4 regions of the Colwellia sp. 5_MG-2023 genome follow, and region 4 is predicted to be linked to each of the others. Evidence: predicted binding sites of a transcription regulator. Region 4 holds the regulator's gene; each other region holds the start of a gene.
What was found. The regulator sigma-54, encoded in region 4, starts transcription at its own class of promoters, with help from an activator protein. The targets are predictions, from matches to a motif close to GTTGGCACGNNNNTNGNNT.
Positions count from the first base shown of each region.

Region 1: the regulator sigma-54 is predicted to act here: its motif matches at 5,147-5,165, upstream of Q4496_RS08085 (flagellar hook-length control protein FliK).
Region 2: the regulator sigma-54 is predicted to act here: its motif matches at 7,218-7,236, upstream of Q4496_RS12200 (BON domain-containing protein).
Region 3: the regulator sigma-54 is predicted to act here: its motif matches at 6,787-6,805, upstream of Q4496_RS08205 (flagellar basal body rod protein FlgF).

Region 1 covers NZ_JAUOPW010000008.1:57,943-66,247, reverse strand. Annotated here, with positions in the region: gene fliF (flagellar basal-body MS-ring/collar protein FliF) at 1-1,041, shown strand, start outside; gene fliG (flagellar motor switch protein FliG) at 1,034-2,089, shown strand; gene fliH (flagellar assembly protein FliH) at 2,194-2,979, shown strand; gene fliI (flagellar protein export ATPase FliI) at 3,040-4,389, shown strand; gene fliJ (flagellar export protein FliJ) at 4,489-4,944, shown strand; gene Q4496_RS08085 (flagellar hook-length control protein FliK) at 5,259-7,322, shown strand; gene fliL (flagellar basal body-associated protein FliL) at 7,453-7,995, shown strand; gene fliM (flagellar motor switch protein FliM) at 8,120-8,305, shown strand, end outside.
Region 2 covers NZ_JAUOPW010000017.1:64,501-72,805, forward strand. Annotated here, with positions in the region: gene bioC (malonyl-ACP O-methyltransferase BioC) at 1-350, opposite strand, end outside; gene bioB (biotin synthase BioB) at 943-2,016, opposite strand; gene Q4496_RS12175 (hypothetical protein) at 2,227-2,625, opposite strand; gene asnS (asparagine--tRNA ligase) at 2,771-4,171, shown strand; gene Q4496_RS12185 (NAD(P)H nitroreductase) at 4,266-4,808, opposite strand; gene Q4496_RS12190 (DMT family transporter) at 5,374-6,297, shown strand; gene Q4496_RS12195 (hypothetical protein) at 6,341-6,541, opposite strand; gene Q4496_RS12200 (BON domain-containing protein) at 6,615-7,184, opposite strand; gene Q4496_RS12205 (sigma-54 dependent transcriptional regulator) at 7,520-8,305, shown strand, end outside.
Region 3 covers NZ_JAUOPW010000008.1:88,162-96,466, reverse strand. Annotated here, with positions in the region: gene Q4496_RS08250 (flagella synthesis protein FlgN) at 1-121, opposite strand, end outside; gene flgM (flagellar biosynthesis anti-sigma factor FlgM) at 181-486, opposite strand; gene flgA (flagellar basal body P-ring formation chaperone FlgA) at 626-1,318, opposite strand; gene Q4496_RS08235 (chemotaxis protein) at 1,574-2,503, shown strand; gene Q4496_RS08230 (protein-glutamate O-methyltransferase CheR) at 2,543-3,373, shown strand; gene flgB (flagellar basal body rod protein FlgB) at 3,690-4,085, shown strand; gene flgC (flagellar basal body rod protein FlgC) at 4,088-4,507, shown strand; gene Q4496_RS08215 (flagellar hook assembly protein FlgD) at 4,518-5,204, shown strand; gene flgE (flagellar hook protein FlgE) at 5,314-6,609, shown strand; gene Q4496_RS08205 (flagellar basal body rod protein FlgF) at 6,843-7,616, shown strand; gene flgG (flagellar basal-body rod protein FlgG) at 7,662-8,305, shown strand, end outside.
Region 4 covers NZ_JAUOPW010000004.1:21,360-29,664, forward strand. Annotated here, with positions in the region: gene tldD (metalloprotease TldD) at 1-326, shown strand, start outside; gene yjgA (ribosome biogenesis factor YjgA) at 483-1,007, opposite strand; gene pmbA (metalloprotease PmbA) at 1,159-2,538, shown strand; gene mgtE (magnesium transporter) at 2,637-3,995, opposite strand; gene Q4496_RS04735 (HPr family phosphocarrier protein) at 4,323-4,631, opposite strand; gene rapZ (RNase adapter RapZ) at 4,640-5,494, opposite strand; gene ptsN (PTS IIA-like nitrogen regulatory protein PtsN) at 5,565-6,017, opposite strand; gene hpf (ribosome hibernation promoting factor) at 6,035-6,322, opposite strand; gene Q4496_RS04755 (RNA polymerase factor sigma-54) at 6,367-7,878, opposite strand; gene lptB (LPS export ABC transporter ATP-binding protein) at 7,963-8,305, opposite strand, start outside.

The sequences.
Region 1 (8,305 bases), on a different contig from region 4:
GGTCGTTTATTAAATTCAGGCAGCCAAAATTCAGTGTCTGCTCGTTCGCGTAATGAATTAGATATTGAACAAAAGCGCGAACAAGAATATATGGATAAAATTTCTAATATACTCATTCCTATCGTTGGCCTAGGTAATTACACTGCGCAAGTGGATGTAACCATGGATTTTACCAATGTAGAAGAAACCGCTCGTCGTTATAACTCTGATTTACCTGCGCTGCGCAGCGAAATGAAAGTTGAAGATAGCACTATTGGTGGTTTATTAGGTGGTATTCCTGGTGCTTTAACTAACCAACCACCACTTGAATCAAGCATTCCAGAAGATGCAGAAGGTCAACAGGTGAAGTCAACACCAACCAGAAAGCATAGTGAATCAACTAAAAATTATGAACTTGATGAGGCGATCAGTCACACCAAACAGCAAACAGGGGTTGTTCGCAGAGTGAGTGTGTCAGTCGCACTTGATTATGTTGATGGCGTCGCACCTGCAGTTGACCCTGAAGCTGAAGAAACAGCCGTTGCAGCGGTTGCTAAAATACCAAGAAGTGTTGCTGAAATAGCTTCTATTCGACGTTTATTACAAGGAAGTATTGGTTTTGATTTACAAAGAGGGGATGTTTTAGAAGTTATTACTATTCCTTTTAATCGTATTGATCTTGGTGAAGCAGATGTGTTGCCAATGTGGGAACAGTTATGGTTTTTGAAATTATCAAAACTTCTGATGGCGGCTGTAGTAATTATAGTGCTAATTATGGCTGTTGTTCGTCCGATGTTGAAACGTTTAATTTACCCAGATAGTTCACCAGATGATTATGGCGATAAATCCCTTGATAGTCATATAGATCTTGGTGATGAAACCATGGATATGCTAACGTCAGACTTCGATGCAGGTAATGTTGGTTTTGCTCCTGATGGTAGCTTACAATTACCAGACCTTCATCGTGATGAAGATATATTAAAAGCGGTTCGAGCATTAGTTGCTAATGAACCTGAATTGTCGTCTCAAGTAGTTAAAAGTTGGTTGACCGAAGATGAGTGATGAATTAAACACAGGCGGAGAGCTTACCGCAACAAAACCAAGTTTTGATATTAGTAAATTAGAAGGCAGTGAGAAGGCTGCGATTCTATTGTTAAGCCTATCTGAAGAGGATGCTGCACAAATATTGAAGCATCTAGAGCCTAAGCAAGTACAACAAGTCGGTACTGTTATGGCGGCAATGGAAGACTTCACACAAGAGAAGATTACCGCAGTACATAAACAGTTTATTCATGATATTCAAAACTTTTCTACTATTGGTTTTCAAAGTGAAGATTTTGTTCGTAAAGCCTTAACGGCCGCTTTAGGTGAAGATAAAGCTGGCAATCTCATTGATCAAATTATTATGGGCGGGGCGTCAAAAGGTTTAGACTCTTTAAAATGGATGGACTCTAAGCAAGTGGCAAATATTATAAGAAATGAACATCCCCAAATTCAAACGATTGTACTGTCTTATTTAGCACCAGAGCAATCTGCTGAAATTATGAGCCAGTTTACAGATAAAGTGCGTTTAGACTTGATGATGCGTATTGCTAACTTAGAAGAAGTACAACCTGCCGCACTTCAAGAATTAAATGAGATTATGGAAAAACAATTTGCTGGCCAAGCAGGTGCTCAAGCAGCCAAAATGGGTGGTTTGAAAGCTGCAGCAGATATCATGAATTATCTTGATACTAACGTTGAAGGTACACTGATGGACTCGATGCGAGAAAACGACGAAGAAATGAGTCAACAAATTCAAGATTTAATGTTCATTTTTGAAAACTTAGCAGATGTTGATGATAGAGGCATGCAGGCAATTTTACGAGAAGTTGAACAAGACGCGCTAATGAAAGCTATTAAAGGTGCAGATGAAGCTCTCAGAGAAAAATTCCTTAGTAATATGTCGAAACGTGCTGCTGAAATGCTAGTAGATGATCTTGACGCAATGGGGCCTGTACGTATTAGTGAAGTAGAAGTTGCACAAAAAGAAATTCTTGCCGTTGCTCGTCGATTATCTGACGCAGGTGAAATTATGCTTGGTGGTGGCGGTGGCGATGAGTTCTTATAATTGTCATTGATGATAGTAAAATACTTATTTGCTGTTTGGGCTTTATACTTATTTGATTTATTAAGTATTCGTTTAACAAGTTACCAACCCGTTTTGAGAAAAATATGAATAAAACATCACCCCGCATTATAAAAGCAAAAGAATCAGAAGAATTAGATGTTTGGTCTTATCCAAATGTGCAAGCAGAAGTGGTTGAAAACCAAGAAAGTCATACGAATGCTTTAGGAAAAAAGAGCACATGGCGCTTTGAACCGCCAGAAGAAGAAATTGAAGAGCCTGAGCCGCTTACCGCAGAAGAAATTGAAGAAATAAGACAAGCAGCACATGATGAAGGCTTTAGTCAAGGCAAGGAAGAAGGGTTTGGCAAAGGTTATGAAGAAGGCAAAGCACAAGGCATTGAAGAAGGTACTATTCAAGGTATTGAAGTAGGTACAGAGCAAGGTTTAGCTCAAGGTAAAGAAACGATTGACACGTTAAGTGACAATTGGAAAAGTTTAATTGAACAGTTAGACAAGCCCTTAGCGAGTGTTGAAAAAAATATAGAAGAACAACTGCTAAATTTAGTTGTGCAATTAACAGAAGCTGTTGTTTTACAAGAAGCTAAAACCAATCCCGATATTTTGATGGCTGCTATCAATGCCGGTATCAAATCATTACCTAGTAATGAATCTACAACGCAAATATATTTAAACCCTGAAGATATTAAACGCGTAGAACAGCAGTTTGGTGCATCTCACATTCAAGAAAGTGGATGGAAATTGCTGCCGGCACCACAATTAAGTGTCGGAAGCTGCCAAATAGAAAATAGCACTTCTAACATTGATTTACAGATGAAGTCTCGTTTAAAGCAAGTATTGGAATCTTTCTTGCAGGATGCTTTACATCAATAATTTTTTGACTAGTTAGGCGTAAGTAAATTTACGCTTTTATCTCATGTTGAAGGGTAAATAATGGTCGATAGCCAACGTATTAGTGATAGATTAAAAAACAGTCAAAAATTTATACACCCATTTAAAGAGCCTGTTGCTGGTCGCCTAGTACGTGTTGTGGGTTTAACCTTAGAGGCTGTTGGTGTAAAAGCGCATATAGGTAGCCAATGTTTAGTTGAAACCGCTCATGGTGATTTATTAGCCGAAGTTGTTGGTTTTGCACAAGAGATAACTTACCTTATGCCGGAAGAGAGCCTGCGTGGTGTGTTACCCGGTGCTAGGGTACTTCCAATATCAGCTAAAATGCACCTTCCTTTGTCAATGAATTTACTTGGGCGAGTAATTAACGGCATAGGAAAGCCGCTTGATGGGAAAGGACCTATTACAAATGATGATGACTATAAATTAAATACTAGCCCTATTAATCCTTTATCACGTCGAGCCATTACTGAACCACTTGATGTTGGTGTACGCTCAATTAATAGCTTTATTACCGTTGGTAAAGGCCAGCGTATGGGGTTATTTGCAGGCTCAGGTGTTGGTAAAAGTGTACTCATGGGTATGATGACACGAGGAACAACAGCTGACGTTATTGTCGTTGGCTTAGTTGGAGAGCGTGGGCGAGAAGTAAAAGAGTTTATTGAAGAGATCTTAGGTGAAGAAGGGCGCGCTCGCTCTGTTGTGGTCGCTGCACCGGCAGATAACTCTCCTTTAATGCGGTTAAAGGGTTGTGAAACCGCAGTACAGATAAGTGAATATTTTCGCGATCAAGGATTAGATGTTTTACTACTTTTAGATTCATTAACTCGATACGCGCAAGCACAACGAGAAATAGCGTTAGCAGTGGGAGAGCCTCCTGCAACAAAAGGTTATCCACCGTCAGTTTTTTCTAAATTACCACAACTTGTTGAACGAGCTGGTAATGGTGGGGAAGGGCAAGGATCAATTACTGCTTTTTATACCGTATTAACAGAAGGTGATGATCTGCAAGATCCTATCGCTGATGCCTCTCGTGCTATTTTAGATGGCCATATTGTCTTATCGCGAGAACTTGCAGATGCAGGACATTATCCAGCTATTGATATTGAAGGGTCAATTTCTCGTGTAATGCCAATGGTCACTAATGTTGAACATCAACAACTAGCCCGTCAGCTGAAACAGATTTATTCTGTTTATCAACAAAACAAAGATTTAATTGCTATCGGTGCTTACACTAAAGGAAATGATCCTCGGATTGATCAAGCGATAAATGTTCAGCCAGTTATTAACTTTTTTTTACAACAACAGATTCAAGAAGTAATACCTTTTGAACAAAGTGTACAGCAATTACAAGAAATAATAGCTGCTGCTACGGCTAATGCGAAGCGTTAATTAAAAGAATTAATTGAGCGCGTTAAGTCTTAGCATTAAATGTTCAAGACTAATAAGTTAAGTATCTTCAACATGCTAACCGTTTAAGGAATACATATTATGGCGGCAAATAATAACAAGCAGTTACTCACGCTATTAAAGTTTGAGCAAAGTAAGGAAGAGAAGGCGGAGAATGCACTGCGCAATGCTGAAAATGATTATCAGCAAAATTTAACTCGCTTACAAAGTGTGTCTGATTATCGATTAGAATATATGTCGCGTTTAAGTGAACGAACAGCGCTTGGCTTGGATAGCGCTACTTATAATCACTATCATGCTTTCATTAATAAGCTCGATAATGCAGCAGAACAAGTTAAAATTGCGATGAATCAAGCTAAAGCGTTAGTTGAACAAAGTAAAGAGTTGTGGATCAAACAAAGACAAAAAGTACAGGCTGTCGAAATGCTTACTGATAAGCGTAATGCAGCGTTAATGAAGATTGAAAGCAAGAAAGAACAAAGTATGTTTGATGAAATATCTACCCAACAATTTTTACGTCGAAAATCGAATTATTAATCGAGTTGGACATACTTATTAGACTCGATAAAACGTGTACCTTAAATTGCAATTTATACGCTAATTTTGACCTAGGAGTTTAATCCTAAATAACAAACGGTAGTAAGTTTGCGTAAGTGAATATTCAAGCGATAAAACTAGCGTCATCACTACTAAAATTATTTGTACACTATATTCACTCGTTATAGGCATTTTAAAGCTAACTGGAATGATTATTGCTTATCTAAAGCTGTTAAGGAGTTTTTTCTTAATTTATAGTTTGGTTAAAGTGTCGTTATACTTTAGTTATATCAATTTTAGCAATTGGGGCTATTATGCAACAACTCAATGTTTTATCCATGAAAGTATCACAAGGTATCGAAAATAAAGACGATGCAGGTGCTTTAAATTCCGCTTCACCAAAGGATAAATTTTCCCAGCATATAGACATACAGCTCTCTAAAAATAAGCAACATACTAAGTCTGAAAATAATCCCCCTAATGATAGAATCGTCTCTAATGAAAAAGCTTCTTCGAAAACGAGTAAGCCAGCTATTGAGCAAAAAAATATAAGTAGGGATGATAAAATCCAAGATAGATCCGAATATCATCAGGCTGTAGTTGATAACGCTGATCCGGCAACAAATATGCAAGAAGTTGCCGCTCTTGGCAATCAAGATGAACCTGATACAAGTATAGTAAATGCTGATGATAAAAAAATTGTTGATGAATCAGAATTACTTATGACTTTTTTAACAAAGGTTGATCAAACGCTAGTGACTGAGGCTTCTTCCGATAAAGCAGTGCCTTCAATAGTGGATGCTTCAGCAGTGAATGTTAATGAAATGCCTGACGAGAAAACAACAAAACTTAATACTGAAACATCTTTAAAAAACAAAGGTTTATCGACTGGGTTGTCAAGTGTTGCTAAGGCTGTTTCCTCAACCACAGAGGTGAGAACGGATGCTATTCAAGGACCAGATAAGTTAATTAATTCATTAATTTCTGAAGATAAAAACCCAGAAATTGGTAAAGGGAGTAACATTAACGAAAATATTATGGCTAATCAGGCGAGTAGTACACTATTAATTGATGGTGAAAGTCCAACTGATGAAACGTTGGCTACAGAAAAATTAGTGAATAGTGCTCAAGATAAAGTGAGTAAGGGGAGTGCTAATAACCTAGAAACTGATTTAACTAAATTAGCTGAAAAAAATGTTATGGCTAATAATAAAATAGCAGAACAAGTGGAAATAAATCCTCAGGATGAAAATACCTCTCCTCAGAAGTTTGTAGATACAGCTATAGCAAGCCAAAGTACAATACCAGTAGGCACTGAAGTAAAAAGCGATAATTTACAGCAAAACCTTATGACGGCTAGCAAAGAAGTTAACCCGAATAATATCAGTGGATCGGTAAGAGAGGTGTTAGGAACTTCAATTGGAGCTGATGATGGTAGCGACAGTGAAGTAAAATCAACAATTAATGAAAAGCTAATGAAAACTGATAATGGGGTTAGCGTTTTAAAAAATGAGTTAACCACAGCTGAAGTTGATACTGTTGTTGAAAGTAGTAAAACTCAAAGTGGCATAGTAAAAAATAATGATAATTTAACTTCACAGGTTATCAATAAAAATGCAGTGCCTACTAATTTAGGACAAGCTTCAGTTGCGTCTAGCATGGAAGAAGCTAGTACGTTTGAGCCTGAAGAAGTCTTGAATGAACAGTCAATTGATAAACTTATTGGGCAAAATAAAATAGTAGATGCTGATGGTAATAAGAGCGTAAATAATAAGGCTAGTACTACAGCAGATATTATTGAACCGAATAATCGTAGTAATTTTATTGGTGAGGCGAGTAAGACAACACAAGATGCTTACGATAGAGTAGAGCAACAATCATCTGATGCATTGGCATTAACAGCCAATGGCGAAGTAGTACAAAGTCAAAAAACTAACATCCAATTACATCAGGAAACTATTTCAATTTTTAGACGAGATTTTGCCGACGCAGTAAAAGATAAAGTGATGTTAGTTATTTCACAAAAATTACAGCAATTTGATATTACACTCGACCCGCCTGAATTAGGTAACGTGCAAGTAAGAGTTAACTTGCAAGGTGAACAAGCAACTGTTAATTTTGTTGTTCAAAATCAACAGGCTAAAGAAGCTTTTGAGCAAAACATGCATAAGTTAAGAGATCTATTAGCTGAACAAGGTGTTGATGTTGGAGATGCGAATGTTGAGCAACAGTCTCAGCAATCAGATGCTGAAGCAAGTAGTGGAGGTAACCACAGTCAATTCTCACAAAACACGGCAGATGCTAGTGATGTGGTAGAACATAGTTTATCAGCTAGAATATCGGATACCTCAACTAAAGTTATCGATTATTATGCATAAAAAAAATATATGAATAAAATTGCAGATAAATTAGGCTAAATATCACTAAGTTGATGAAAACACATTGGCTAGAGTGCTATTCAAGGATATAGTTTACTAATGTTTACTAATAAATAGCTAAAGGTAAGTTATGGCTGACGAAAAAGGTAAAAAAAACGAACTAGAATTAGATGGCGGCGGCAAAAAGAAAAAAATGATCATTATTATTGCGATCATAGCCGTAGTATTAATCGCTGGTGGCGGCTATTACTTTTTTATGGGGAACAATGGAGGCGATACATCAGAGCAAGCTAAATCTAGCCAAGGCTCCTCTAATGAAGCTAATGCTGATGAAAATGCACCTGCTCAAGTTGGTTCAGCACTTTATGTTCCTATGCCAAGACCATTTCGCTTTAATATTCCAGGTGCTACTCGTGATCGTTTTATTGAAATACGTGTACAATTGTTGGTTCGAGGTGCTGATAATGAAGAGAATGCTAAAATGCATATACCTTTAATTGAAAGTACTTTATTAAATATTTTTTCACAAGCCAATGCTGACGATTTAGCAACTAGTGTAGGTAAGGAAGTATTGAAAGATCAATCACTTTCTGCAGTACAACTAGTAATGAAAGATCTTAAAGGAAATGAGACGGTTGAAAAAGTTCTGTTTACCGGCTTTATAATGCAATAATTTTTTGAAAAAGCAGCGAATAATTGGCTGCTAGTTTACAATGACAGTGACCGTTGATAGTGTTCATATGAATGTATATTAACTAGGTTAAATGAAGCCAATATGGGCGAAAAGAGTATGACGCGTGAGTGATTTATTATCCCAAGACGAAATTGATGCGCTTTTACATGGTGTTGATGATGTTGAAGAAGAACAAATAGTTGAAGATTCCCCAACTCGAGAGGATGGCAGTTCTGACTATGATTTTTCTTCGCAAGATCGCATTGTTCGTGGTCGTATGCCGACGTTGGAAATGGTGAACGAACGGTTT
Region 2 (8,305 bases), on a different contig from region 4:
AAATTAGAATATATAAAGTCGACAGTTTCGTTTTGTAAGGGAACTTTATGTGCATCGGCTTCAAGCCAAACTATATTTTCATTTCGACAACTTTTTGCAAACTCAAGCATTTTTTTAGAAAAATCTAACCCTATAACTTGGTCATAGGATGATGCTAATACATCAGTAAAAAAACCTGTGCCTGAGCCTAAATCAAGTACGGTAAGTGCACTTTTTTTGGGTAACCAAGGCATTAAATGTTTTCCAGAAAAACGTTGTAACCTAGCTGAAATATCATAAGACTTACTAGCGGAGCCAAAACTCTCCGCTATTTTTATTTTATTTTTATTATTTAACTTTGTTATGCTCATTTACTTAACGGCCTGTTTAATTTTTACTTTAACTTATTGATATACTAGATAATAAAAACATGACGAACGAGTAACACGTAACCAAATTAATGGTGGTTGAAATCATTTATAGGAAAATTTATATTAAATAACCCACCTTTAACCGCGCAATATTATTATCTTTATATTTTCATCTAGAACTACACAACAATACTTTTATGACTGTCATAACCCAATTGAAAATATGGTCGTTACTACCGTTGAAATAGCATAATAGCATTTGCCATGATAATGACTTTGACTACCTATATCGTTGTTCGAGTAAGTACTATATTGTTCAAGGGAACAAAATAATGCCACATTTACAGCAAAGCCACTAGAGAATAATTATCATTTAAATTTATTAAAAGGTAGATAAGCTTTATTTTCTGAAGTTTTATAAATATAAAAAAACCTCTTATTCCAACCTAACTTGCTATGTGATCATTTCTACTGGTTATAATAACGATGAAGTTGCCCGTTTTTTACATATAAAATTGTTCACTTAATTAATGAAGTTGTTATTGTTGTACCTATTTACTTGTTAATTTTCATAGGGCGACAAAGATTTTAATCAACAGTTTGCTTCGTAGAATAAATCTTTATATTGGTCATTAACCAAAGATGTTTTAAGGGCGAGCTCTTGTGATACGCTTTCATCAGTAATTATTTCAGTATTGATACCGAGTTTGCTAAATAATAGTGAATCTTGATCTGTTTCCGGATTTTGAGTAGTTAGTAACTTACAACCATAAAATATTGAGTTAGCCCCCGCTAGGAAACATAAAGATTGCATTTGCTCATTCATTTCGGCTCGTCCTGCAGACAGACGTACATGTGATTTTGGCATCATGATACGTGCAACTGCAATACAGCGAATAAAATCAAAACTTTCTAAATCATCAACATCTGCTAGTGGCGTCCCTTCTACTTTGACCAACATGTTAATTGGCACACTTTCTGGCTGCTGGGGTAAATTTGCTAATTGTACTAATAGTGAGCATCTATCAGTCGCACTTTCTCCTAAACCAACAATACCGCCACTGCAAACTTTCATACCTGCACTACGTACATGTTCTAATGTGTCTAGCCTATCTTGATAAGTACGTGTGGTGATAATTTGATCATAATGCTCTGGTGATGTATCAAGGTTGTGATTGTAATAGTCAAGTCCAGCATCTTGTAGTTGTTTTGCTTGCGCTTTATCTAACATACCTAGAGTCATACAAGATTCTAATCCTAAGGCCTTAACTCCTTTAATCATCTCTAACACTATTGGCATATCTCGAGCTTTAGGATTTCGCCAAGCAGCCCCCATACAAAAACGCGTTGACCCCATTTCCTTAGCTTTTGCTGCGGCTTCAAGTACTTTTTCTAACTCAAGTAAACGCTCTTTTTCTAAATTTGTTTTATTACGCGCACTCTGTGAACAATATTTACAATCTTCAGGACAAGCACCAGTTTTAATTGATAATAACGTACTAACTTGAACTTCATTTGCATTAAAATGTTGTCGATGAACCGTTTGTGCTTTAAACATTAAATCATTAAAAGGAAGATCAAATAGTGCTTGAACCTCTGTTACAGTCCAATGATGGCGAAGGTTGTCATTATTTTCTGAAGTAGCAGGAAGAATTACTTTTGACATGATTACTCGATTACATCTAATTAAATTAGCGAATAGTCTAGTCGGCGCCTCTTGCTTGTCAATACACGCCAACCATTTACATTGACATCCGTGCAAATAATAAGCATATTATTCATAACTGAGTTAACATTTTTGGAAGGTTAATTTATTTCAATGTTTATGGCTCTCCCGAAAGAGCAAATACTGATATAAAATCAGTTATAACATGATTCAAAAAACACTATTCTTGGTCGTTAAAATGTGTTGTAGAATTATTAATAGCCATAATAAGTTAATAATTAACAGGAAATAAGCACTATAATTTGTATTATCACTACGCCTTCTACTTCGGTATTTATCTATTAACGTAGATGTATAAATTCCCGCAGCACTAAACCAGATAACAAGATATAAATATCCTGTTAACGGTGTTAACCAAAACTGTCGCACTTCAATATCATGGTAACGTAAAACGCCATAATCTGTTTCGGGGGCAACGAAAAAAGAAATAATCACTGAGAAAAAAAAAGCAAGCCAACTACAAGCCGTTAATGTTCTTGCTAATGAGTACCAAAAGTCAGCCGACTTTCTACGTTCTTTTATTGGTCGTCTTTGCTCTATTTTCATCATGTTTCTACTTTTTTAGCCAATATTATTATTTTTTTGAAATATAGTTTATTAATTTAGTAAGTTTTACTTGTTAAACATAATAGTCACGGTAACATAACCACCTTAAAAAATTCAGTACATTTGATACAATATAAGAGGTCATTACATGTCAGTTATAGCAATTACTGATGTATTAGCAGGCAAATATCCTGTTAATGAAACTATCACCGTACATGGTTGGATTAGAACTCGCCGTGATTCAAAAGCAGGTATTTCTTTTTTAGCAGTTCATGACGGATCATGCTTTGATGCAATTCAAGCTATCGTACCGAGTGATCTTAATAATTATCAAGATGATGTTCTTAAGCTAACTACGGGCTGTGCTGTTAAAGTTACGGGTATATTAGTTGAATCACCGGGTAAAGGTCAATCTTTTGAAGTTCAAGCAACAGCAGTGGAAGTACTAGGATTTGTTGAAGATCCTGATACTTATCCAATGGCTGCTAAACGCCATAGTATTGAATTTTTACGTGAACAAGCGCATCTACGCCCACGTACAAATATTGGTGGTGCTGTAACACGTGTTCGTAACTGTTTAGCCCAAGCTATCCATAGATTTTTACACAGTAAAGGTTACTTTTGGATCAGTACACCACTTATTACCGGTAGTGATTGTGAAGGCGCCGGCGAGATGTTCCGTGTTAGTACTTTAGATATGGAAAACTTACCACGCAATGACGCTGGTACAGTAGATTACAATAAAGACTTTTTTGGTAAAGAAACCTTTTTAACCGTTTCTGGCCAATTAAACGTTGAAACTTATTGTAACGCGTTATCAAAAGTGTATACATTTGGCCCAACATTTAGAGCAGAAAACTCTAACACTTCTCGTCACTTAGCCGAGTTTTGGATGGTAGAACCTGAAATCGCATTTGCTAATTTATCAGATGCTGCCGATTTAGCAGAAGAAATGCTTAAATACGTATTAAAAGCTGTGTTAGATGAACGTGCTGATGATATGGCCTTCTTCCAACAACGTGTAGATAAAACAGTTATTGAAAGATTAACCTCTGTTATCGAAACAGATTTTGTTCGTTTAGATTATACCGATGCTATTACTATTTTAGAAAACTGTGGTAAAACATTTGAAAATCCTGTTTCTTGGGGTGTAGATTTAAACTCAGAGCATGAACGTTTCTTAGCTGAAGAACACTTTAATGGCCCTGTTGTTTTACAAAACTACCCGAAAGATATTAAGTCTTTCTATATGCGATTAAATGATGACGGAAAAACTGTTGCCGCGATGGACATTTTAGCACCTGGCATTGGTGAAATTATTGGTGGTAGCCAACGTGAAGAACGTCTTGATGTCTTAGATAGTCGTTTAGAAGAAATGGGCTTAGATACTGCTGATTATAGTTGGTATCGTGATCTTCGTCGTTACGGCACTGTACCACATTCAGGTTTCGGCTTAGGTTTTGAACGTTTAGTTGCTTATGCTACTGGTATGCAAAACGTACGTGACGTTATTCCGTTCCCAAGAACACCGAATAACGCTTCGTTCTAGTAGCTATTAATAATGTAGGTTGGAATTTATTCCGACTATTTATGTCGATATCTTGTTAAACAAGAATCATGTCGTATTAAAGTACAACCTACATTTATTTCCAATAAGTTACTTTTTCTTCAAAACTCTTACTGGCTTTCAGTCCTTGTTCTTTACAAGGTGTTCCAATATATAAAAAACCTATAATTTCATCTTCTTTATTAACACCTAAGCCCTGTTTTACTTGTTCATTAGAGGCTAGTTCACCTGTACGCCATATTGCCCCAAATCCTAAAGTATAAGCTGCCATTTGCATTGCATGAGCACAGCAGCCAGCAGTTATTAGTTGCTCCTTAGTCGGTACTTTTTCATGTTGAGTAAACTCTGAGCTAATGACAATTACCATTGGCGCTCGAAATGGCATTTTTGCAATTTTTTCAAGGTTAGCCGTTTGTTGATCACTGCTAGCAACAAATAAATCGCTTAAACGCTGTAATCCGTCATCGGTTATTACCGTAAAGTGCCAAGGTTTCAAACAAGCATGATCAGGAACACGCATACCTGCGGCTAAAATTTGTTCTAATGCTTGCTTATCTGGTGCAGGTGAAGTAACTAAAGGGTTAGACTGACGCTGTAACAGTAATTCAATGCCTTTCATAAATAAAATATATAAGTTGGTAAACGATAGTTAAGTGTATAACGACCATTTCTTTTACGCACGACTTTATTCAATAAAATAAATCATTTACTCTTTGTATTATTGCTTGACTTAACACGTAAGCAACAGCACTATAATTTACCTATTAAGTTTAAGCCATTTGACATTTCATAGGTTACTTAATACGGAATCTTATTTAAAGCGCTTTGTAATAGTAAGGTTCTAAATGACATGTTTAATACATGATGACGGTTTAATACCTAATAAATATATTTTAAAAATTAAATAAGTAATTACCATAATGAACGTTTTTCATACAAAGCAAGCCTTGGTGCTCAATCAAAACTTAATTTTGTTAACGCGATGTTGGCAAAGTCAGGTTATTCGACTGTGGCCAAATTATGCGGAGCGTTCAAGTTAATAATAGATAGTTTAGTTAACCATAATATTCAAGCCGCAGAAATCCTCTTTTGCGGCTTTTTTATATTCCAACTTTTATTGTGATAAATAAAACATTCCGTAAAAGACACTGTAATCAACAAGAAATAATAAAAAGGAGCGTCAAATGCAAGTGTCTATTGCCTATATGGTAGTTTTGTTAATCTGGTCTACTACCCCCTTAGCTATCGTTTGGAGTAGTGAATCAATCAATCCTACTATGGCTGTTCTTTTACGCATGCTGATCGCAGTAGTGTTAGGTGGCCTTATTATAGTTACCAGGAAAATAGCATTTCCTTGGCACCCAAAAGCGGTACGTTTATATGCTTTTTCTGCGTTAGGAATATTTGGTGGTATGTCATTCTCTTATCTTGCGGCGGGGTATTTATCTTCAGGAGTTTTATCATTAGTTTTTGGTTTAGCCCCAGCTTTCTCAGCTATCCTAGCACGAAGGATACTTGCAGAGCCTAAAATATCAGTGTTAAGAAAGTTATCTATGGCACTTTCTTTTGCTGGGTTAGGTTTAGTCTGCGCCAATAATTTATCATTAAGTTCTGACAGTATTTATGGTTTTATATTTGTTTTAATCGCCGTATTTTTATTTAGTTTAAGCAGTGTATTAGTTAAAAGTGTGTCATTAGCTATTCACCCTATGGCAACAACCGTTGGCGCACTGGCTTTATCTATGCCTTTATTTATTATCAATTGGCTTTTTTTGGATGGTAGTCTTGATACCGACCAATGGGAGCCAAGATCAATATGGGCAACATTATATCTAGGTATATTCGGTTCATTAATTGGCTTTGTCGCTTATTTTTTTGTATTGCAAAGATTAACAGCAAGTACCGTTGCCTTAATTACATTAATTACACCTGTTATCGCCTTAAGTTTAGGCGCAGTACTAAATAATGAAGTGATTCATAGCCAATTAATTGTTGGTGCACTATTAGTAATATCTGGATTGGCTATGTATCACTGGGGGGAGATTTTTGTTGTTAAATATCAACAAAAAAAAATTATACTTAGAAATAATGTAATGGATAAAGAGTAAACAACAATCATCAATAAGCAGCTGATTTATTTTGTTATTTTCCTTAACTACTATTTTGCTCAGTTGGCAAAGGAGCGTTAATATCAATTCCTGACAAATAGGTTATTCTAGAATGATCTGAACATTCATCTATATTGGTATCATCGCGCTCAAACCAGTTAAATTGATTTATTACCGGTATATTAGCTTCAATAGGTTTGTTAGAGCGAAAAAGTTTAGGTAACTTAATATTTGAAAAGTTCATAATGGCAATGTCCTGTCCTTGTTACTTGATAAAGCCGCGCCAACTTAGGCGCGGTTAAACTGTTTAAAAATGTTTAGTTACTTGCTACTAACTCTTTTAAAACAAGTTTATTAACAACATTGGTAACATCATTTGTATTCATTGCGATGGCAACAGCTAGATCACGCTCTGATTCCGATGCTACATTACCTTCCAGCGTAACAACGCCCTTATCAACTTCTACTTCGATGTCTAATCCACTGATCTGTGATTCAAACAACAACCTTGTTTTAACCACTGTTTCCACTTTAGAGTCCTTGAGATTTTGCATTATCTCAACATCTTTTCCTTGTGTATTATTATCATCAATAACCGATAACATATTATTAACTTTGGTGACACCTTCAAGAGAAGCTACCAGCTCTTCTGCTAAAGCTTTGTCGACAGAGTTTTTCACTTTACCTGTTAGAATAACGGTACCGTTTTTAACGTCGGTATTAATATCGAAAGAATTTAAATTGCCGTTAAATAGCAGTGTAGATTCAGCTTTTCCATCTATCCATGCATCTTTAGCATTATCTTTCCAAGTGTTTTCTGCACTAACATTTAAAGAAGCTGTACTAATAGCAGTCGCGATAATAATTGAAAGAGTTGTATTTTTCATATTTGTTCTCCTGTTAAAAGTTCATTAGTACTATTGCGAGTTTGATGCCAAACTTTAACGCATTGAAATATAATGAATAAATATAAACACTCAACAAAATCATCAAGCAAACAGTGTAACTATTACTGATACATTGGTAATAGTTACACTGTTGGAATTTTTAATCATAGAGTAGATAGGTCCGGCAGAAATATTACACTAAATGATAATAATGCTTGTATTTAATAGTGAAAACACTTGAAATACGTAAACATAAACAATAAAGCTCTGAAATTAAAAGAGTAAGACAAATATAATGAGCTTATACTAGTCTTAAATAAAGTTAAGGAGTTAATGTGTTAAAAGTATTATTGGTAGATGATGATACCGAGTTTACTGAAATTGCCTGTCAAATAATTGAGTTTTTAGGCCATGATATTAGTATCGCTAGTTGTCTGGAAGAAGCCTATGAATGGCTAGAAAACAATACGTTTGATCACATTCTTTTAGATTTTATGCTGCCAGATGGTAGTGGCTTACACCTAATAGATCACATTAAAAAATCAAACGATACCCCTTATATTACTCTAATTACTGGGCACCCTTTAGTTAAAGGCTTACTAGCTGGCTTATGCGGACCTAAAGTTAACTATATTGCTAAACCCATACAACGTGAAGACCTAGAGCAAGCCTTAACACGCCAGTCAAAGCAAACTAGCGAAACAAAGCATAACAGCACACTAGCTAAAAAACATTTTGATTGCCTTATTGGTGAATCGGCCGTGATGCAAGAAATGTATACTATGATATCTCGTATTGCGCTAACCAAAGCAAATGTGATGTTATTAGGTGAAAGTGGCGTAGGTAAAGAGTTAGTGGCGCAAGCTATTCATAGCGCAAGTAATTTAACAACAAAAAACGATGCTGAATTGGTTGCAACTAACTGTGGCGCATTAGCAAAAGACTTAATCGCTAGTGAACTATTTGGGCATGAAAAAGGCGCATTTACTGGCGCAATTACCAAAAAAGATGGCGTATTTTTACGTGCCGGTAATGGTACATTATTTTTAGATGAAATAACGGAAATGCCCATTGATATGCAACCAAACTTATTACGCGTACTCGAAAGTAATAAAATAACC
Region 3 (8,305 bases), on a different contig from region 4:
GTAATGCGTCAGGTTGATGTTGCTGTAAAATAAGTTTTTCACTACTAATAATTTGCTCTAGTTCTTGTAATTGAGCAAATTGTTGAGAAATTAACTCTATTGATTGAGGGGAAGCTGACATTAAGTACACCTTTATTATAGCAAAGGGTGATTATCACCCAGTCCCACGGTTATATCAAATTATAACGTAAATTCAAACTTAGCCATGCTAGCAGCAAGCTTTTGCGGATCTATTTTATACTCACCAGAGGCAATTGTTTTTTTCAGCTCTTCAATTTTCTCTTGATTGATCACAGGTGCATCAGCTGATTTTTTTTGTAATTCTTTGAACTGTTGCGCTTGTGGCGTCAAGGAAACAGAGTCGCGAGCAACATGTTTAGTTTGTGGGCTATGTGCTGTAGTTTGAGCCACATCTTGTTTAGCATGAGACTGCTTATTTTGGTTGATCTGTGCTTGGTTATTTAAGTTATTGATATTTATAGTCATAATATTACCCTACGGTAAAAAGTTCTTCTAAAGTTTATTCATTAACTTTATATCGGCAAAAAGTAAGATAACTTAAATAAAATACACTAAAAATTTTAGGGTAAAATAATTTCCGACGGTAAAGATTAGATCTTAAAAATTATAGGTTAATAGTAACCTGATTAACAGCACTAATTTGAGGCTTAATTATTCGACCAGAACGTGAGTTTTTAACCTCAATCTGTTCATGTAAATTACCTGAGCTTAGTGCAGTACCTTTTGTTTTAATTAAAAAGTTATCGTTTTTTGCAATAATAGTAATAACGTCTCCTTTACAAACTAAACATATGTTTGATTTAGTAATGGTGCGTTCATTGCCGATTCTTTTTTCTGCTTTACTACCCAACACTGAGTTTATATCGGTAATCCTCTCACCACGTATTTTGTTTGTGGCAATGTAATCTATTGCAATATTCTCTTTAGTGAGCACTTCACCTTTCTCAATCGTACTCGTTGTAACAACAACTGCAAAGGTTCTTTCAATTTTAGCAGGTAAGTATAATTGCCAAGGAGTTGCATCATCACAAGTTATATTAACATTAACATTCCTACGATTGGTATTTTCAGGTATATTTGCTTTAATAGGTACTTGGCAAGGTTTTATTATTATTCTTGTATCTATATTGGTAACATTAAAGGATATTCGTCCATCAGCTGGCGCAGGTATATTGGCTTCTAGGTATTTTTTTGCAAATGACTCTATATAAGCTCTATCCCATGTTGTCGCTAAACTGATGGAGGGTAAAAGCATTAATAAGCAGATAAAAGAAAGATAAACGATACTTGTACGCATGATTTTTTGCCATATATTTTTAGGTTAATTCAAATACTCGACTATGCTCTTAACTAGGGTAACATAGTTATTGGCACATTAAGTTTATACTATGAGTATATTAATTATATTCATTACTTATAATATAGTGACATACTAAGCATCAGTTTTTTGTCACTTATTTTGACATACAGTAAATACAATCAAGAATTGTGCCTTTTTGTTCTATTCAATATAGGATTAATGATAGCGCTCTTGATTATAAATGAGGTTTTTATGGCAGGTATATTAGACTCGGTCAATCAGCGAACACAATTGGTTGGTCAAAATAGATTGGAATTACTACTTTTTAAATTGGTAGGTCGCCAACGTTTTGGAATTAACGTTTTTAAAGTAAGGGAAGTATTACAGTGTCCTAAATTAACCATGATTCCTAAACAAGACTCTTTTATTAAAGGGGTTGCTCATATTCGTGGACAAACTATTTCAGTTATTGATATGAGTAAAGCTATTGGTGGGCCAGCGATAACGCAAACTGAAGATTCTTTTATTATTATTGCTGAATATAATCGTAGTATTCAAGGCTTTCTAGTGGCAGGTGTTGAGCGGATTGTTACGTTAAGCTGGAAAGACATGATGCCACCTCCTGAAGGAACAGGGAAGTCTAGCTATTTAACTGCTGTTACTGAAATTGACAATCAAATGGTTTCTATTTTAGATGTAGAAAAAATATTGAATGAAATTAGCCCTGTTTCAACTGATTTAAGTGATGGTGTTGTTGATAAAAGTGTGGGCGAAGATCTCGGTGAACGAATAGTGATGATAGCGGATGATTCAACCGTGGCACGTAATCAAGTAAAAAGAGCATTAGAGCCATTAGGTATTAAAATGGCGTTAGCAAAAAATGGGCAAGAGGCATTAGAGCAACTCATTGCTATTGCTGAAACGTGTGAGCATAGCATTACTGAGAAAGTAGCTTTAATGGTTTCTGATATCGAAATGCCAGAAATGGATGGCTATACACTAACCGCTGAAGTGAAAGGTAATGAACGTATGGCTAAAATGCCAATTATTTTGCATACATCACTGAGCGGTGTGTTTAACAATGCCATGGTTCAAAAAGTTGGTGCTGATGATTTTATTGCTAAATTTCATCCAGATGAACTAGCAACAGCGGTTAAAAAGTGGCTAAACCATCCATTATAAAAATAGTCACCATATAAAATAAATTAGGAAGTAGTACTAGTGTCAGTAAGACAACTTGACGATAAAAGTTATCATCAATTTAGAGTTTTTTTAGAGCAACAGTGTGGCATTGTACTAGGTGAAAGTAAGCAATATCTAGTTAAAAGCCGCTTAGCTCCGTTAATGAGCAAGTTTGGTGTTAATTCGCTTGGAGAATTAGTGACTCGAACGTTGTCACCCGTAGAGCGACAACTACGAGCTGCAGTGATCGATGCCATGACGACTAATGAAACACTATGGTTTCGTGATGATTACCCTTTTAAGCTATTAAAAAGTAAAATATTGCCCGAATTAGCTCAACGTAAAACGCCTGTCAAAATTTGGTCAGCAGCGAGTTCGTCTGGGCAAGAAGCATACTCTATTGCGATGTCAATTTTAGAGTATCAAAAAAGTAATCCTGGCAGCTTCTCAAGAGGTATACAAATTATTGGTACTGATATTTCAAGTACTATGCTGGAACACTGCAAATATGGCCATTATGATTCACTTGCGTTAGCACGTGGTTTGTCTGAAGAAAGAAAAAGACAGTTTTTTGAAAATGGTGATAATGGCATGCTGAAGGTAAAAGATGAAGTGAAAAAAATGGTAAGTTTTCGCCCGCTTAATTTACTTAATAGCTATAGTTTGATGGGACGTTTTGATGTTGTTTTCTGTCGAAATGTGCTGATTTATTTTTCAACAGAAATCAAAACTCAAATAATAAGTCAAATTCATGGCACTTTGAATGAAAGAGGGTATTTGTTTTTAGGTGCTTCGGAATCACTTTCTGGATTAAATGCTGATTTTGAGATGCTGCGTTGTAACCCAGGTATTATTTATCAAAAAAAATAAAAAGGGAATAATCTCCTTTTATTATTAATGTGCTGTAACCACTATAGTTGTGAAATTTACAATAAATAGAAGTTAGATAAACTTCACAACTTAGTATTTACTTAATCTACAACCTGCTATTTCACTGGATATTAACTTTACAAACCACATACTCCCCCCTTATTTATCCCTGCAACATACTTTCATTGCTTAATACTTTTTTATTTACTACTAGTAAGGTCGTTGGCAGCAATTTACTTTCTTTTTAATTTGTATCATCTTTATTGGCATAATTATTGAATGACTCAATGTTAAATATAATTAATGGTGAGTTATTATGGCTATTAGCTTTGATAAAGGTTTTGAACTTCACGCAAAGGGAATGCTTTTGCGATCTCAGCGAGCGGAAGTGATCGCTAGCAATATTGCTAATGCTGATACCCCTGGTTATAAAGCAAAGGGCATGGACTTTCAAAAAGCGATGCAACAAGCTGGTCAACAACAAATTGGCATGAGTAAAACTCACGCTAAACACTTTGATGTGCGTACTGAAATAAATAATAACATTGCTTTTCGCAATCCAGATCAGCCCGATACCGGAGACGGTAACACGGTAGATGTACAAGTGGAACGAAACTTGTATCTAGAAAACACATTAGAGTATCAAGCTGGGGTTCAGTTTCTTAACGGAAAAATAAAAGCCCTGAAAAATGTCATCTCAGGAGGTGCTTAATAATGAGCCTTTTTAACGTATTTAACATCACAGGTAGTGGTATGAGTGCGCAGTCAATGCGTTTAAATACCACGGCAAGTAACATTGCTAATGCTGACAGTGTTAGTTCAAGTGTAAGTGAAACATATCGTGCTAGGCATCCAGTTTTTGCCGCTGCTATGCAAAAAGCTGCCGGGGGACAAGAAAGTAGTGTTGGTGTACAAGTATTAGGGATAGTTGAAAGTAACAAACCTCTAAATGTTGAATACGCACCTGAACACCCTATGTCAGACAAAGACGGTTATATTTATAAACCTAATGTTAATGTTATTGAAGAAATGACCAATATGATTTCTGCGTCTCGTTCATATCAAACTAATGTGCAATTAGCAGAGTCAGCAAAAAACATGTTAACTAAAACACTGCAACTTGGTCAGTCATAAGGAGTAGGAAATGGAAACTGTTAGTGGTACAAATGGCCTTGACTCTCTTTATTGGCAAAAAGAAGAATATGAAACTGCTGATAGTGGTGGCAATGGCATGCTCACACAGGCTGATTTTTTTGCGTTGTTAACACAAGAATTAGCAAACCAAGATCCAACCGAACCTGCAGATAACAATGAAATGATCTCTCAAATGACCGCATTCTCTACAACAGACGGTGTAAGTCAGTTGAATGAATCTTTTGCTGGTTTTGCTAGTTCGATGACTTCAAGTCAAGCCTTACAAGCCTCATCTTTGGTAGGTCGAAGTGTTTTAGTTGAAGATAATGTTTTTGGCATGAGCGAAGGCGATTCAGTTCAAGGGAAAATAGTTACTACTGAGGCGGCAAGTAATATCACTATTTACGTTGAAAACGTTGCAGGTGAAATTGTTCAAACGGTACCTGTTGGCGATATGGCTGAAGGTGGTGCCGCCTTTACTTGGGATGGCCAAACGTCTGAAGGGGAAGCCGCAACTACTGGGGCTTATCGTTTTAGAGTTGTTGGTCTTGTTGATGGACAAGCGTCTGAATTGCAAGCAATGACTTATCGTAAGGTAGATAGTGTTACGCTTGCCGGTTCAAACGGTATTGTACTTAATCTTAATGGTGGTAGTGCGATGAAATTAGAAGATGTAGTTGAAGTTGCAGAAGGTTAATTGATTGGGGCAAAACTCAACAAAAAGATAAATTTTACAGGTTAGCATTAGAATGAATTAGAATGAAATGTAGCCTAATAAAGCAATGAATTTTTAAGAGGATTAAATTATGTCATTTAATATAGCATTAAGTGGGTTAAACGCAGCACAAAAAGATTTAGATGTTACGTCTAACAATATAGCTAACGTTAATACCACGGGCTTTAAAGAATCGCGTGCTGAATTTGTAGATGTATATGCAACATCTTTATTGTCATCAAGTAAAACAAAAGTGGGTGATGGTGTCTTAACATCTGAAGTTGCTCAACAATTCTCACAAGGTAGTATCGCTTTTACGACTAACTCGCTTGATTTAGCAATTACGGGGAATGGTTTCTTTGCAACAGTACCTGATATTGGTAGCTTAGAAACATCTTATACGCGAGCGGGTGAATATAAATTAAATAAAAGTAACTTTGTTGTTAACTCGGCTGGCGAATATTTGTTAGCGTTTGATGTTAACTCAGACGGCTCGTCTTCATCGGTTGCCTTAAGTACTGCATCACCACTACAAATACCTACTTCATCAGGTGCGCCAACCCCAACCAGTGAAGTAGACATCAAAATGAACTTACCTGCAAGCGCAGAGATTATTACTGCTCCTTTTGATATAAATGATAGTTCAACATTTTCAGAGTCAACCGCATCCAACATTTTTGATTCGCTAGGTCAAAGTCATATTGTGACGTATTATTTCGCAAAAACAGCGGATAATACTTGGGATATGTATACAGCAGTAGATGGTGACTTAGTCGATATACCAGGCGGGCCAGTTAATAATGGTGCTGGTATTAATGGAGCACAATTAGTGTTCAATTCTAGTGGTGGTTTTACAAGTCAAGATCCTGCTTTGATTGAAACGGCAGCATTAGGTGGAGCTATATTAAACAATGGCGCAGATCCTCTTCAACAAATAATTATTGATTTTAATTTAGGTGTATCTGGTGAAGAACCAACACAATGGACAGGTGAATTTTCACTTAATGGATTAGAAGACGATGGTTTAGCGGTTGGTCGATTAACCGGTATTGAGATAGGTACTGATGGTTTAGTAGAAGCTACCTATAGTAATGGTACGGCAGAGGCTTTAGCACGTATAGCATTAGTGAGTTTTGCTAACGAACAGGGCTTAACTCAAATAGGTGGTACATCTTGGAAAGAAAGTATTACTTCTGGTGACCCGATAGCGGGTGAGGCGGGCTCGGGTACGTTTGGTGAAATTAACTCATCAGCCTTAGAACAGTCAAATGTCAATCTAACCACAGAGTTGATTGATTTAATTTCAGCACAACGAAACTTCCAAGCTAACTCTCGTTCGTTAGAAGTGGATAATGATTTAAATAATACTATTTTACAAATTAGATAGTTAAGCAGTGATTTTATTTTAACTGTTGTATTATTGAACAAAATTATCTTTAAGCTGCTAGCTCTCGATGACTATGTTATTGGGGGCAGCAGCTTTTTCTTTTATTCTCTTATCTATTTCCTCTATATATTTCTTTTCAAAGTGCAGAAAAACATAGCATAAACTTCTTAATACATCTTTGGCATTGTCCTTGCATTTATTAACGTAACAATTTTTATTTTCTGGAAACCATTATGGATAAGATGCTTTATGTCGCCATGAGCGGTGCCAAACAAAATATGCAGGCGCTAGCAATTAACGCTAATAACCTCGCAAATGCCAAAACTACAGGCTTTAAAGCTGATTTAGCACAAGCGCGAACCATGCAAGCGTTTGGTGAAGGTCAACCAACACGTGTTTTTGCCATGACTGAACGCGCAAGCCAAAATTTTGACTCTGGCTCTTTATTAACGACTGGACGCCCGCTTGATATCGCAATCAAAGGCGACGGTTGGTTTGCTGTACAGACGCCGCAAGTAATGAATAGTGCCGTTGATCCTTTTGGACAAAGTGAAGCTTATAGTAGGCAAGGACATTTACGTTTAACAGAAAATGGCACCTTAGAAACGACCAGTGGTGAAGTTGTATTAGGAGACAATGGTCCTATTATTGTTCCTTTACCGGTTAGCAATATTCAAATCTCATCTGATGGAACTATTATGGTTCAGCCTGAAGGGGCGCCAAGTAGTGTACAGGAAGAAATTGGCCGCATTAAATTAGTTGACCCTGATGTTCGTTTATTAGAAAAAGGCGCTGATGGCCTATTTAGACGTAAAGATGGTCAAGCAGAACTGGCTAGTGTCGATGTACAAGTCCAAGGCGGTGCTCTTGAGTCAAGTAATGTTAATCCTTTGTCTGAAATGACAGACATGATCGCATTACAAAGACAATTTGAAATGCACTTAAAATTAATGAAAACAGCAGAAGAAATTGATTCAAGCAGTTCTTCATTATTACGTGCATTCTAGTCTTAAAGAAATGCATGAAAGCAATAAAATTTTTAGAGGTGATGTATGAACCCAGCATTATGGATAAGTAAAACAGGTTTAGACGCTCAAACCAAAGATATCGCAGTTATTTCTAATAACTTAGCGAATGCCAGCACTGTTGGTTTTAAAAAGAGCAGAGCAGTATTTGAAGATTTGCTTTACCAAAACATAAACCAACCAGGTGGACGAACGGCTAATGATAGTGAAGCACCTTCAGGTTTAATGCTAGGTGCAGGTACTAAAGTTGTTGCTACGCAAAAAATCCATACGCAAGGCGATATGCTAACAACAGATAATTCGTTAGATCTTATGATTCAAGGTGAAGGCTTCTTTGAAATTTTGTTACCTGACGGTTCATCTGCTTACAGCCGTAATGGTCAATTTACCATGGATGAAGAAGGTAATATGGTTACGCCAGGCGCTGGTTATGCGTTACAGCCACAGATTACTATCCCTGAGGACGCAATCAGTATTGTCATCTCACAAGACGGTGAAGTGTCAGTAACACAACAAGGCCAGGCAGAGCCTGCGGTAATTGGACAAATTAACACGGTTAATTTTGTTAACCCAACAGGGCTTGAGCCAATAGGACAAAACTTATTTACTGAAACCGCTGTAAGTGGTGCTCCACAAGAAGGTATTCCAGGTCTAGAGGGCTACGGTATGCT
Region 4 (8,305 bases):
CTCCTGAAGATATTATTAAATCAGTCAAAAAAGGAATTTATGCGCCTAATTTTGCTGGTGGACAAGTAGATATTACCTCAGGGAAGTTTGTCTTCACTAGCTCTGAAGCGTATTTAATCGAAAATGGAGAAATCACGACCCCTATCAAAGGAGCTACTTTAATAGGTAGTGGACCGGAAGCAATGAAAAATGTTTCTATGGTGGGTAATGATCTTCAACTTGATGCTGGCGTTGGGGTGTGTGGTAAAGATGGTCAGAGTTTACCTGTTGGTGTTGGGCAACCAACTTTGAGAGTAGATGGTATCACCATTGGTGGCACACAATAAATAAACAGTGATTAGTTACGAATTTAAAAAACGAAATATTTACCATATTTTGTTTTTTAAATTCGATGCTAATATGTTGCTTATAATGCTTTTATTTAGTGATTTTCGAAGGGATAATTCACCATTGTTAACTTATTTGTATTCAGCTTTACGTCACTAACTCATCTCTTTTAGGTAATCAAATAAGTTTCTGTAATGCTTACCCAATTTTTCGGCTTTTTTCTCTTTAGCGGCATTACGCACCAACTGCTTGAGTTTTTGACGATCCATTAGTGTAAATTCTGCTAATAAACTTTCAACAGCGTCGTTACCTTCTTCTATTAATTCATCTCTTAAATTTTCTAAACGGACAAACTTAGCAGTTGCTTGTTGATGCTTATTTGCCATAACGTCGATGGCTTGATGAATAGGCTCAAGATCAGTTTCGAGTAATATTTTTGCAATATGTCGAATATGACGACGAAGTGCTTCATGCTTGTTTCTAATTTTATCAGCTACAACCATTGCATCTTTTAAGTCGTCACTTAATGGAATTAAGCTACGTTGATGTTTGGACATTTCTACCAAAGATTGAGCGAAATCTTGTAATTGATGCATTTCCCTCTTTATTTCTGTTTTACTTTTTAATTCTTCGTCCATTTCTGGTGTTAAGTCGTCGATATCGTTGGCTGACTGGGGCATAATGGTTACTAATGTAATTTATATAAATATTACCTTTATTATAGCTTGAATTTAAATGCGCAAAAACTAATAAAGTAATATTTTGAATCTAAACCTTAGCTTAAATCTAATTTTAAACTCAAAACGCAGCAAATAAGTAGATAAAAACATTATGACGAAAGTAAACCAACCTGTGGATCCATTAATCGAACAACTTGGCCAAGTAAAAAATCGAGTGGCTAAAGTTCTTGAACTTGCTAAATCTTTAGGCGCAGATGGTGCTGAGGTAGCGATGAGTCGTCAACAAGGATTAAGTGTTGGCACTCGTCTTGGTGAAGTTGAAAATGTAGAGTTTACGAACGATGGTGCTTTAGGCATAACTGTTTATCAACAAGGCCGTAAGGGGAGCGCATCAACGGCTGATTTATCAGAAAAGGCACTGACTCAAGCGGTTGAAGCTGCTGTTAATATCGCTAAATATACATCTGTTGATGATTGCTCGGGTTTAGCTGATAAAGAATTGCTTGCAATGAAACCACTAGACTTAGATTTATATTACCCTAAAGATCTAAGCACTGAACAAGCGATAGAAATAGCAAAAGAATGCGAACGTAGTGCCTTAGACAGTGATAAACGTATAACCAATTCAGATGGCGCAAATTTAGATTGTTTTTCAGGTTTTAAAGTTTATGGTAATAGTCACGGGCAATTAGTTGATTATCCTAGTTCAAGACATAGTATAAGCTGCGTGGTGATTGCAGGGAATGGTGATGACATGCAGCGTGACTACGCTTATGACGTTAATCGTGACTTTTCATTATTAGATAGCGGTGTAGATATTGGCACCAAAGCGGCGAGCGAAGTTATATCACGCTTAAACCCACAAAAGTTATCGACTATGAAAGTTCCAGTATTGTTCCGCTCTGATATTGCGAATACAGTATGGGGACATTTTATTTCTGCAATTAGTGGTGGTAATTTATATCGTAAATCATCATTTTTACTGGATGCTATAGGTAAAGATGTTTTCCCTAACTTCTTGTCTATTCATGAGCGACCTCATATACCTAAAGCATTGGCAAGTAGTGCTTTTGATAGTGAAGGTGTGTTAACTAAAGACAGAGATATCATTACTAATGGTTCGCTACAAAGCTATCTTTTAACGAGTTATTCTGCTCGTAAATTAGGTTTAACGACTACCGGGCATGCTGGTGGAATTCATAATTGGTTAGTAAAAGATAAGAATGTTGCATCTAAAGGAAGTAAAGCTGCAGATTTTGATGCCATGTTAAAAACCTTAGGCACAGGCTTATTAGTTACTGAATTAATGGGACAAGGAGTAAACGTTGTGAATGGCGATTATTCTCGTGGAGCTGCAGGTTTCTGGGTCGAAAATGGAGAGATTGCTTATCCTGTAAGTGAAATTACTATTGCTGGTAATTTAGAACAAATGTTTAAAGGGATTATTGCCGTTGGCTCTGACCTTGATAAGCACGGTAGTATTAGTACTGGCTCAATACTCATTGATGAGATGCAAATAGCTGGTCAATAACTGAGCTTAATACGTTGTAATCAGAGCCCCTGTAACTGTAAACCGTATGCGTAGGATTTAGTCTGCACATACGGTTAATTGAATATAAAAGTAAAAGCTTAGGTTAAAAGTATTGTTGCGGTACCTAAAAAGGCAAAAATACCTACAACATCAGTAACCGTGGTAATAATAACGCTGCCAGCAAGTGCTGGGTCAATATTCAAACGCTTAAGTAATAATGGAATTGCGACCCCCGCTAAACCTGCGGCGGTCATATTCATCAGCATAGCAAAAGCTATGACAACGCCTAGCATTAAATCTTGTTTCCAAATAGCAACAACTGAAGCTATTAATAAAGCCCAAATTATGCCGTTGAGGAAGCCAATCGCGACTTCTTTATGTAATAGCGCGCGCGCATTACTATTACCAACATGGCCTAATGCCATACCACGTATAACTAAGGTTAAGGTTTGATTACCGGCTACGCCACCCATACTTGGCACCAACGAGTTAAGTACTGCTAGTATTGCTAATTGCTGAAATAACCCTTCGAACATACTTGTAACGGCTACTGCAAATAAGGCGGTAATTAAGTTAACCCCTAGCCATAAAGAGCGTTGTTTAGTACTTTTTAATACAGGAGCAAATGTATCGGCTTCATCATCTAAACCTGCCATACTCATCATAGAATGCTCTGCATCTTCACGAATTATATCAATAACATCATCAATGGTGATACGACCAAGTAAGTGACCTTTTTTATCAATGACAGGAGCAGAAAACCAGTCATGCTTTTCAAACAATTGCGCAACATCATGTTCACTCATATTAGCTTGTACAGCTTCTATTTCTGCATCAATCAACTTGGAAATGATAACCTCAGGTTTAGCGGTTATAATAGCGGCTAGTGACACAGCACCAATGAAGTGATTACTTCGGTCGACGACATAAAATGAGTCTGTTGCTTCAGGTAGTTGACCTTTTAAGCGTAAATAGCGTAATACTACGTCAACACTTACCTCAGGTTGTAGCGTAATGGTATCAGTGTTCATGATACCACCTGCTGTCTCTTTGTCATAAGATAGCGCAGTTTCTACCCGTGCTCTATCCTGAGAGTCCATAGAATCGAGAACTTTTCTATAAACAGTATCAGGTAAGGTACGTAACACTTCTGCTAGATCATCAACATCCATACCTTCAGCAACGGCAGCCAGTTTTTCAGGCTGCATGCTTTGTAAAATGCCTTTACGTACTTCTTCATTTAATTCTTCAAGTACTTCACCATGGTGTTCAGCATCAATAAGTTGCCATAATAATGCGCGACTCTTAGCTGGAGAAGATTCAAGGAATAGCGCGAGATCATAGGCAGACATGTCTTGTAATAATTTGCGTACATAGACAAACATACCACCATCAAGTGCTTCATTAATTTGGTGTAGTCTTTCTTGAATATATTCTTGTTCTATTAGATCCGGCATAGATATCTTACTTGAGCGTAGGGAATGATAAATACCAACGCTATTAAACACTTGAGAGTGGGTGTGTAATAGACTTAATATTTTTTATTATGGTTAAGTTTATCGTAACTTAGCGTTTCTTTCAGCTTTTTTACTTATTTAACTTGAACTTGGTTTAAGATATTTTTAATTAATTGAAAATATTAAGAATCTTACTTTTACTATACTCATGCTTGATAGTTTTCTACTTTTGACCTGCAAGCAGTAGGGAAAATCGAGCGTCAATAGCTAGTCTATCGCACGTAAATAGCTGTTTGAGGAATATTTATTAAGCCGATCTTGGGCTATTTATTCATCTTCATCAAACTTAGCTTCAATCAGCTGGCTTATAGCTTCTAATGCAGCGGGTGCATCGGTTCCTTGAGCGGTGACTGTTACATTTTTTCCTTGTCCACCAGCTAAGAGCATTATGGCCATTATGCTATTGGCGTCAGCTTCTTTTTCTTCTAATGATAGGGTTATTTGGGCGGAGAATTTCTGACAAAGTAAGGCTAATTTACTTGCAGCTCGGGCATGTAAGCCAAGTTTGTTAATTATAGTTAATTCTTTACTGACGATGATATCATCATGGTTCTTGTTATGCTTTTGAATAGACATAATGAGTTTTACTCTTTAATTTTCTTAATGTCTCGATGATGAGTTTGAACATGTTGTTGTTCTTTACTAAAGTTCTTTGCTAATAAATCAGCAATATAAACAGAGCGGTGTTTCCCACCCGTACAACCAATTGCAATAGTAACATAACTACGGTTATTGCGTTCTAGATGGGGTAACCAAGTCATCATAAAACTATTAATTTGCCAAATAAACTTTGTCACAATTGGCTGACTAGAAAGGAAGTCTTTTACTGGTTGCTCTAAACCTGTAAAAGGTTTTAGTTCAGTTTCCCAATGAGGATTAGGAAGAAAGCGTGCATCGAATACATAATCAGCATCAGCAGGAATACCGTGTTTAAAGCCAAAAGACTCGAAGACTAAAACCATTTTACCGGTTTTCTTTCCAAGAATTCTTTCTCGTACCAAGTCAGCTAATTGGTGCGGAGTTAGCTGGCTGGTATTGATATATAAGTCGGCATTGGTAGAAATAGGTGCTAATAGTTTCTTTTCGAGTGATATCGCTTGGTCTAGCGCAATATTCTCTTTAATTAGAGGATGTAAGCGCCTTGTTTCACTAAAACGACGAATAAGGTCATTGTCATCTGCATCTAAAAATAATGTCGTTACATCAACTGCATCAGGTAAATATTCAATGATCTCTACAATATCCTTAGGATTGTTAGGTAAGTTACGAACATCTAGGCTTACTGCAACATTGTCATAATCATTAATCACGGTATGGGTTAATGCAGGTAGTAAATTAACAGGAATATTATCAACACAATAATATCCTAAATCTTCTAATACTCTTAATGCAACTGATTTCCCTGAGCCAGAGCGGCCACTAACAATGATAAGTTTCATATTTTTAAGTTCCGCATGAATTAGCTATGCATTAGGTTTTATTGTGTAGAAATATATTTCAACTTATTGATTAAGCGGTTTGTTGAATAAGATCAAACATCTCTTGTTGGCTAGTGCATTTACGAACTTTTTTAGCTGTTTTGCGATCACTAAATAGTTTGGCAATACTTTGCAACGTTTCTAAATGCGCTTGCGTATTGTCTTCAGGTACAAATAGGCAAATAAATATATCAACAGGTCTATTATCAATTGCGTCGAAGTCAATTGCGTTTTCAGTAGTTAAAAACACGGCAATAGCTTTGTCTGTATTGTTTAGTCTGCCGTGAGGGATAGCGATACCGTTGCCGATACCAGTACTCCCCATTTTCTCTCTATTCATTAAGCTATCTAATAGATCTGTTGGGTTAGAGTCAATTAGTTCATTGGCGGCAAGTTGGCAAATTAGTTCAAGTAAACGCTTTTTGCTTTGAACTGGAACTGCACAACGTGTGCAGTTCAGTGTTAATATATTTTGTAGTGTCATAATTATAATGGATAAAACTAATGTTGTGTTATTTTGCCTTTGTATTTGAGTACTTGGCGATCTAGTTTATCCACCAAAGTATCTATCGAGGTATACATATCAGCACTTACTGCTGAAGCATGAATTTCACTGCCTTTTAAATGTATAGTTGCTTCAGCTATCTGTTCTAACTTTTCAACAGTCAAGACTACATGAACATTATTGATATGATCAAAATGTCGCTCTAATTTAGCTAATTTTGTTTCAACACAATCGCGTAATGATGACGTTACTTCTACATGGTGACCGGTAAGGTTAATTTGCATAAGTATGTTCCTTCTCTAGTTAATTCAGAAAATAAAGTCACAGGCTATAATAAACTCTTACGTTGGTTGGACGGTGGTATAGATAAGGATTCACGATACTTAGCTATAGTACGTCTAGCAACATTAATTCCTTGTTGTGCTAGTAAGTCTGCCATTTTGCTATCACTGAGCGGTTTAGCGGGTGTTTCTGCTAAAATGAGTTTTTTAATTAATGAACGTATGGCAGTTGATGAACATTCACCTCCATTTTCGGTACTAACATGACTTGAAAAAAAGTATTTTAATTCAAAAATACCTCTAGGCGTGTGCATATATTTTTGCGTAGTTACGCGAGATATAGTTGACTCATGCATATCCACGGCTTCAGCAATATCATTTAATACCATAGGTCGCATCGCTTCAGCGCCATGTTCTAAAAAGCCTTGTTGACGTTGTACAATGCAGTTAGATACTTTAAGTAAAGTATCATTACGTGACTCTAAACTTTTAATAAACCATTTAGCTTCTTGTAAGTTTGTTCGAATAAACTGTCCGTCATTACTAGAAGATTTTGTTGTTTTTGTCATGGCAGCATATTGTTGATTTACTGATAGCTTAGGAGCAGTATCAGGGTTTAATTCGACAACCCAACGACCATTTTTCTTTTCTACGGAAACATCAGGAATAACATATTGATCATCGCTTTTCACTACTGCATCACCAGGACGAGGATTTAAGCTCTGTATCAAACGCATTACTTCACGTAACTGTTCTTCTTTGAGGCGAGTTTTACGCATTAATTGTCGATAGTCACGATTACCGAGTAAGTCGATATGCTCGCCGATAATTAATTTACTTTCTTTTAAGTAAGGGGTTTCAGGATCAAACTGATTTAATTGAATAATTAAACAATCAGCGATAGAACGGGCTGCAACACCAACAGGATCAAAGACATTAATACGTTTTAATACCGCTTCGACTTCATCAAGTTCCAGTCCTTCTATACCAACACTTTCTAATATTTCTTCACTCGATACCGTAAGATAACCTGCTTCATCAACAGCCTCTATAATAGCGATAGCAACCGTGCGATCAGTTTCTGAAAATGGCGTTAATTCCATTTGCCATAAAAGGTGATCTTGTATTGAATCGATCGTTTCACCTTGATAGGTGTAATCTTCACTTGGGCTACTAATTGCCCCTGTATTTGACGTACCAGCACTGTAACTTTCTTCCCAAGTTGTATCAATGTTCAACTCTTCTGGTATGTCATTTTTCTCCATTGCTTCTGTTGTACTTATCTCATCAATAGAGGCTGATGAATCTTCACTTCCATCACTGGTAGATCGTTCTGTGATGGTGGCTGAAAAAGCTTCTTCAAGTTTATCTCTACTATCCTCTGAATTATTATCTGAGGTTTCTTGATCATTAATTTCAAGCAGAGGATTACTTTCAAGTACTTCTTGAATTTCTTGTTGAAGCTCTAACGTCGATAACTGCAAAAGCTTTATAGCTTGTTGCAGTTGTGGCGTCATGGTTAGTTGTTGTCCTATCCGGAGTTGCAGAGTTGGGCGCATCTACGTTGTCTTAATTCCTGTTATTATTGTTTATAGTTACTAACTTAGAGCAAGTATAGTCTACGAATTTATTATATATGTTAACTATAGCGTGAATTGCTCGCCTAGGTATACATCTCTTACCTTTTGATTAGCAAGAATTTGATTAGAATCTCCTTCTGCTATTATTTCACCGTGACTAACAATGTAAGCATGCTCACATACATCAAGTGTTTCACGAACATTGTGGTCAGTTATTAAGATACCAAGACCACGGTTTTTAAGATGAATAATTATTTTTTTTATGTCGCCGACAGAAATAGGGTCAACACCTGCAAAAGGTTCATCAAGTAATATAAATTCAGGATCTGCTGCTAAAGCACGGGCTATTTCTACGCGTCTTCTTTCCCCTCCTGATAAACTCATACCTAAATTATCTTTAATATGG